Regions from separate parts of the Streptomyces sp. CA-146814 genome, predicted to be linked through region 1. Evidence: riboswitches for the same ligand, from Rfam matches in the RefSeq annotation. Region 1 holds a riboswitch; the other holds the start of a gene.
What was found. Region 1 has a riboswitch for cyclic di-AMP ahead of ACQP09_RS32665 (transglycosylase SLT domain-containing protein). Riboswitches for the same ligand answer to the same signal wherever they lie in the genome.
Positions count from the first base shown of each region.

Region 1 (3,620 bases):
ACGTGCCGGTGCCCCGGACGTTGCCGGTGCCGTCCAGCTCGGTGCGCTCGGTGCGCAGCGCGGTGACCTTGCCGTCCTCGCCGAGGATCTCGACCGGCGACTCGAAGAAGTGCAGGAAGAGCTTGTGCGGGCGGTCGCCGACGTCGCGGATCGCCCAGTTCTCCAGGGTCTGCGCGACCATGTTGGCCTGCTTGTTCTCCCGCCGGGTGGCGATGGAGCCCTCGTCGTACTCGATGTCCTCGGGGTTGACGATGACCTCGATGTTGGGGGAGTGGTCCAGCTCCCGCAGCTCCATCGGGCTGAACTTGGCCTGCGCCGGGCCACGCCGCCCGAACACATGCACCTCCAGCGCCTTGTTCGCCTTGAGGCCCTGGTACACGTTGTCCGGGATCTCGGTGGGCAGCAGCTCGTCCGCCGTCTTGGCCAGCACGCGGGCCACGTCGAGCGCCACGTTGCCGACGCCGAGGACGGCGACCTTCTCCGCGGTGAGCGGCCAGGTGCGCGGGACCTCGGGGTGGCCGTCGTACCAGGAGACGAAGTCGGCCGCGCCGTAGGAGCCGTCGAGCTCCATGCCCGGGATGTCGAGGGCCCGGTCGGCCTCGGCGCCGGTCGAGAAGATCACCGCGTCGTAGAAGGACCGCAGGTCGTCCAGGTCGATGTCGTTCGGGTAGCTGACGTTGCCGAAGAGGCGGATCTGCGGCTTGTCCAGCACCTGGTGCAGCGCCTTGACGATGCCCTTGATCCGCGGGTGGTCGGGGGCCACGCCGTACCGGATCAGGCCGAAGGGCGCGGGCATGCGCTCGAACAGGTCGATCGAGACACCCGGGTCCTGGCAGACCTCGGATTTGAGCAGCGCGTCCGCAGCGTAGATACCGGCAGGGCCGGCTCCGACAATGGCGACGCGGACGGGGCGTGTCATGGCGTGGTGATCCTTAAGGCGGGCGAACGCGGGCAGGTACAGCGTACGTCGGAGGTAAGGGTTGGCTTACTAGTCTCCACCCCACACCGTAAGCCCTGGCCCCGCGAGGCCTCCGACCCGGCCTACGGAACCGCCCGATAAGTCCGTTTCTCCAGGTCGGTATGGGCGATTTTTGCTATTTAACCCTCTCCTCATCAAAGGGGTTATTGAGGGTTCTTGGGATCTTTTGGGTATGCCCATTCCGGCCACCCCCGCGCAAAGTGGTGAGCGTCACGCCCGGGGGTGCGGACGGGGAAGTGGAGGCCTCGGTTCCCTTCTGTGCGAAGAAAGTTGACACCGTGACGGAACCGGCGCGACCGGGAATTCCGGAATTCGATCATGCGGAGAAAGAAGATCCGGAATTCAGGGCTTGTTCTGCCCGATGTTTTTCGCCTACGGTCACGGTCAATCCGGATGGAACGCCGAATCCTGCCGCCGTCCGGGAATCCGCAACCCACTCACGTACGGCAGGAGCGGGGGACCCAGGTAAGCCGCCGATCCGGTATCCGGAACGGCTAGGGGTGAAGTCGCACGACCGTGCGGCCAGACATCTCCCGTCTGAACCCGACAGCTCACCTCGTAGGCGCCGGAGAGGAAATTCCCCATGCCCGCACAGGGTAAGCACCGCCGTCCCAAGTCCGTCTCGCTGAGCCGTGGCATCGCCGCCGTGACCACGGGTGGAGCCGTTCTGGCCCTCCCGGTGCTCGGCGCCACCACCGCCTCCGCCGCTCCCGCGCACTCCATCGCCGCGGAAAAGGCGGTCGCCCCCGTCTCCGTGACCGCCCAGGTGAATTCCGTGACGAAGGCGGCGCCCGCCGAGCATTCCGTGGTGTCCGGCGAAACGCTTTCCAAGATCGCCCGCGAGTATTCCGTCAGCGGCGGCTGGAAGAAGCTGTACGAAGGCAACCGCAAGGTCGTCGGCGAGAACCCGAACCTTATTCACCCGGGTATCACGCTGACCATCGGCGCCAAGGCTGCCGCCCCGTCAGACGCCAAGGCAGGCAAGGCTGCCAAGGCCGCCCCGGCCGCCGAGCGCACCGCCACGGCGGAGCGCGCCGACCGCTCGGAGCGCACCACGGCCGCGCCTGCCGCCGCCCCGGCCGCCGCCGCTCCCGCCACGTACACCAACGACCTCGATGGCTGGATCAAGGAGTCGCTGGCGGTCATGGCCCAGCACGGCATCCCCGGCAGCTACGAGGGCATCCACCGCAACATCATCCGCGAGTCCTCGGGCAACCCGAACGCCATCAACAACTGGGACTCCAACGCGGTCAAGGGCACCCCGTCCAAGGGGCTGCTCCAGGTCATCGACCCGACCTTCCAGGCCTACCACGTGCCCGGTACCTCGACCGACAGCTACGACCCGGTCGCCAACATCACCGCCGCGTGCAACTACGCCGCGGACCGGTACGGCTCGATCGACAACGTCTTCGGCGCCTACTGATCCCGTACGCGCTCACGCCGAGGGGCCCCGGACCACCTGGTCCGGGGCCCCTCGGCGTACCGGGAAGTTACCCCCAAGTTTCTAGTGACTTACCACCCGATCGACAGTAGAACCTGTTGCACTCATCGAGAGTGAGGTAAGTCACATGAACGACTTCATCCTGCACGAAGGCGCTCACAGAGGCGTCTCCCGTCGAAGGTTCATCACAGGAACAGGTTCTCTTCTTGGCGTCGCGGCGCTCGCCGGACCCACCACACCGGTCTGGGCCACGCCCCGGGCATCAGCTGCCCCGATCGGATCCGGCGCCCATGTGCCGGTGCTGGTCATCGGCACCGGATACGGCGGCTCGGTCGCCGCCCTCCGGCTCGCCCAGGCGGGCACCGACGTCCACATGGTCGAGATGGGCATGGCCTGGGACACCCCCGGCGCCGACGGCAAGATCTTCGCCAACACCACCAAGCCGGACGACCGTTCCTTCTGGCTGCGGACCCGGACCAAGCAGCCGCTGAGCAACTTCCTCGGCTTCCCGATCGACAAGAACGTCAACCGCTACACCGGGATCCTGGACGCCGAGGAGTTCGCCGGCATCACCATCTACCAGGGGCGTGGCGTCGGCGGCGGCTCGCTGGTCAACGGCGGCATGGCCGTCACGCCCAAGCGGGAGAACTTCGCCACCATCCTCCCGTCGGTGAACGCCGCCGAGATGTACAGCACCTACTACCCGCGCGCCAACGCGGACCTCGGCGTCACCACCATCGACCCGGCCTGGTTCGACTCCGTCGACTGCTACCAGTACGGCCGGGTCGGCCGGAAGCACGCGCAGCGCTCGGGCTTCCCGTTCCTCTTCGTGCCCGCCGTGTACGACTGGGACTACATGAAGCAGGAGGCGGCCGGGACCGTACCGAAGTCCGCGCTGGACGCCGAGATCCTCTACGGCAACAACTACGGCAAGAAGTCGCTCCAGAAGACCTACATCGACCGGATCAAGGCCACCGGCCGGGTCACCATCACCCCGCTCCACAAGGTCACCCGCGTCTCCCCGGCCTCCGGCGGCGGCTACACGGTCCTCATCGACCAGCTGGACACCACCGGCCGGACCACCGTCACCAAGACCGTCACGGCGGACCGGGTCTTCTTCGCGGCGGGCAGCGTCGGCACCAGCAAGCTGCTCGTCGGCCTGAAGGCGACCGGGGCGCTGCCCGGCCTCAACAGCGAGGT
Region 1 covers NZ_CP192068.1:7,386,437-7,390,056, forward strand. The annotation lists gene ACQP09_RS32660 (FAD-dependent oxidoreductase) at 1-919, opposite strand, end outside; cyclic di-AMP (ydaO/yuaA leader) riboswitch at 1,400-1,559, shown strand; gene ACQP09_RS32665 (transglycosylase SLT domain-containing protein) at 1,563-2,402, shown strand; gene ACQP09_RS32670 (GMC oxidoreductase) at 2,548-3,620, shown strand, end outside.

Region 2 (3,620 bases), 1.1 Mb from region 1:
GCAGGTCGGCGGCCTCCTGCTCGGTGGGCTCGGCGACACAGGCCCCGGCGTGCCTGCGGGTGGTGACGAAGCCTTCGGACTCCAGGGTGCGCAGTGCCTCGCGGACCGGGACGCGGGAGACCCCGTACCGCCGGGCCAGCAGCTCCTCGGTGAGGCGGCTGCCGCGCTCGTAGACACCGGAGATGATGTCGTCACGGATTGCCGTGCATACCGAATGCGCGGGAATGCGCATGTCCGAACCTCCGCCTTCATCCCCGCGAAACGCGGCCGGCCGACGCCTGTTCCGTGACTCTAAGGCAATCTTCCGCAATTTCCGATGGCAGGCCTGAATTGATGGATATCTTCTGGCCAAAGGTCGGGAGCGGAGGGGATCGGTCCGGGCATTCCCGGCGCACGGCCGAAGGCCCCGGCGGGAAGCCGGGGCCTTCGGGAGGAGCGGTGGTGCGCGGTCGGGTCAGACGTTGACGCCGTGCGAGCGCAGGTAGCCGACCGGGTCCATGTCGGAGCCGTACTCGGCAGTGGTGCGGGCCTCGAAGTGGAGGTGCGGGCCGGTGGAGTTGCCGGTGGAGCCGGAGAGGCCGATCTGCTGGCCGGAGGTGACCGACTGGCCGACGGAGACGCCGATCGAGGAGAGGTGGCCGTACTGGGTGTACGTGCCGTCCGTCATCCGGAGCACGATGTTGTTGCCGTACGCGCCGCCCCAGCCCGCCTCGACGACCGTACCGGCGCCGACCGCGACGACGGAGCTGCCGGAGGCGGCGCGGAAGTCCACGCCGGAGTGGCTGCCGGAGGACCAGAGCGCACCGCCGGACTTGTAGCCGGTGGTGACGGACGAGCCGGCGACCGGGAGGTGGAAGGCGTTGAGGCGGGCGCGCTCGGCGGCGCGGGCCGCGCGGGCCTCCTCCTCGCGGATCTCCTCGGCGCGGGCCTCGGCCTTGCGCTGGGCCTCCGCCTTCGCCTTGGCCTTCGCGGCCTTGGCCTTGGCTTCGGCGGCCGCCTCGGCCTTCGCCTTCGCGACGACTTCGGCCTGCCGGTGCTGGGCCTGGGCCTGGGCCTCGATCTGCTCGGCGATCGTGGCGTCGAGGGCGATGGCCTGGGTGAGTCCGGTCTCGGCGACCTTGGGGGTCTCGGAGTCGGCCGCGGCGGCCGGAGAGGCCAGGGTGCCGAGGACACCGGTCGTGGTCAGGGCCGCGACGCCGGCGACATGAGCGCCGCGGCGCTTCAGGCGGCTCGGGGCACGGTGCTTCCCGGTGGCACGGGTGAACGCCATGGAGGTGCTTGATCCTTTCCTTCCTTCTCGCCTACCGGGTTAGCTGACGGGTTCGGAGCAGGAAGGTCTCCTACGGAGCTCCGCGCCGGTTCGCGGCACGGGGTTCCGATTCACCCCAGGGACTGCGTGTGGGTCCCCGGCTCCCCAGGCTCGCGCCTGACGGGGACTCGGCGATGGCTGCCCGGCGCTGCGGATGCGGCATACGGGTGACGGACAGCCGGGCCGACGCTAGACAAGGCGGCTGTCCGTCACCAAACGGACAGGGGGATTTGTCGCGCATCCCACAGGACGTAGGGGGAGTTACATCAGCAAGACGTGAAGAAAGGCGCCAAGCGGACAAAAGGGAGAACCCCGGCGAATTACTCCTCGCTGGGGTTCTCTCCGTCCTGGTGTGTGCCGACGGTGTGTCAGCCGCTGACGACGGTCACCTCTCCGATGCCGAGCGCCTTCACCGGCTCCGCGATCTGTGCCGCGTCGCCCACGAGGACCGTGACCAGCCGGTCCACCGGGAAGGCGCTGACCACGGCAGCGGTCGCCTCCACGGTGCCCGTCTCGGCGAGGCGGGCGTACAGCTGGGCCTGGTAGTCGTCGGGCAGGTGCTGCTCGACCTGGTCGGCCAGCGTGCTCGCGACCGAGGCGGCCGTCTCGAACTTCAGCGGGGCGACGCCCACCAGGTTCTGCACGGCCGTCTCGCGCTCGGCGTCGGTCAGCCCTTCGGCGGCCAGCGTCCGCAGGACCTTCCAGAGGTCCTCCAGCGCCGGGCCGGTGGACTCGGTGTCCACCGAACCGCTGATGGCGAGCATCGCCGCGCCGCCCGAGTCGGGCCCGGTCGAGCGCAGGACCTGGGCGAAGGCGCGTACGCCGTAGGTGTAGCCCTTCTCCTCGCGCAGCACCCGGTCCAGCCGGGAGGTGAGCGTGCCGCCCAGGCAGTACGTGCCGAGCACCTGGGCCGGCCAGACGCGCTCGTGGCGGTCGGCGCCGATGCGGCCGATCAGCAGCTGGGTCTGGACCGCGCCGGGACGGTCCACGATGACCACGCGGCCGGTGTCGTCGGCGGTGATCGGCGCGACCGGGCGGGCCTGGGCCGTGTTGCCCGACCAGTCGCCGAGGGTGTCGGTGAGCAGCGCGTCCAGGTCGATGCCGGTGAGGTCGCCGACGATGACGGCCGTCGCGGTGGCCGGGCGGATGTGGGCGTCGAAGAAGGCGCGCACGGCGGCGGCGTCGATCCGCCGCACGGTCTCCTCGGTGCCCAGGCGCGGGCGGGACATCCGGGCGGTGGCCGGGAACAGCTCCTTGGAGAGCTGCTTGGCGGCGCGCCGGGACGGGTTGGCCTTCTCGTGCGGGATCTCGTCGAGGCGGTTGCCGACGAGCCGCTCGATCTCGCTCTCGGCGAAGGCCGGGGCGCGCAGGGCCTCGGCGACCAGGCCGAGCGCCTTGGCCAGCCGGGAGGCCGGGACCTCCAGGGAGACCCGGACGCCGGGGTGGTCGGCGTGCGCGTCCAGGGTGGCGCCGCACCGCTCCAGCTCGGCGGCGAACTCCTCGGCGCTGTGCTTGTCGGTGCCTTCGGAGAGCGCGCGCGACATGATCGTGGCCACGCCGTCCAGGCCCTCGGGCTCGGCGTCCAGCGGCGCGTCCAGGAAGATCTCCACGGCCACGACCTGCTGGCCGGGGCGGTGGCAGCGCAGCACGGTCAGCCCGTTAGGCAGGGCGCCGCGCTCGGGGGCGGGGAAGGCCCACGGCCGGGCGGTGCCCGGGGTCGGCTGCGGGTGGTACTCCATGGCTACTCCAGTCACGGCGGCGTCGCTCACTTGTCCGCCCCCTCGGGCGCGTCGGTGGCCTCTTCGGCGTCCTCGGCCGGCTCGACGGGCTCGTAGACCAGCACCGCCCGGTTGTCGGGGCGCAGGGCCGCCGCTGCAGCCTCGCGCACCTCGTCGGCGGTGATGTCCAGGACGCGTCCCACGGCGGTCAGGGCGAGCTGCGGGTCGCCGAACAGGACCGCGTAACGGCACAGTTCGTCGGCGCGGCCCGCGACCGTCCCCAGCCGGTCCAGCCACTCGCGCTCCAACTGGGCCTGCGCGCGCTCCATTTCCTCCGGCGTCGGGCCCTCCTCGGCGAACCGGGCCAGCTCCTCGTCGACGGCGGTCTCGATGGTCTCCACCTCGACCCCGCCGGAGGTCTTCACGTCCAGCCAGCCCAGCGAGGGCGCGCCGGCGAGCCGCAGCAGGCCGAAGCCCGCCGCCACCGCCGTACGGTCGCGGCGGACCAGGCGGTTGTGCAGCCGCGAGGACTCGCCGCCGCCGAGCACGGTGAGCGCCAGGTCGGCCGCGTCACAGGCGCGGGTGCCGTCGTG
Region 2 covers NZ_CP192068.1:6,290,855-6,294,474, reverse strand. The annotation lists gene ACQP09_RS28200 (GntR family transcriptional regulator) at 1-232, opposite strand, end outside; gene ACQP09_RS28195 (M23 family metallopeptidase) at 455-1,270, opposite strand; cyclic di-AMP (ydaO/yuaA leader) riboswitch at 1,285-1,453, opposite strand; gene ACQP09_RS28190 (M16 family metallopeptidase) at 1,678-3,048, opposite strand; gene ACQP09_RS28185 (M16 family metallopeptidase) at 3,075-3,620, opposite strand, start outside.
Region 2: linked by a shared signal. The riboswitch ahead of ACQP09_RS28195 (M23 family metallopeptidase) and the one ahead of ACQP09_RS32665 (transglycosylase SLT domain-containing protein) in region 1 are both predicted to bind cyclic di-AMP.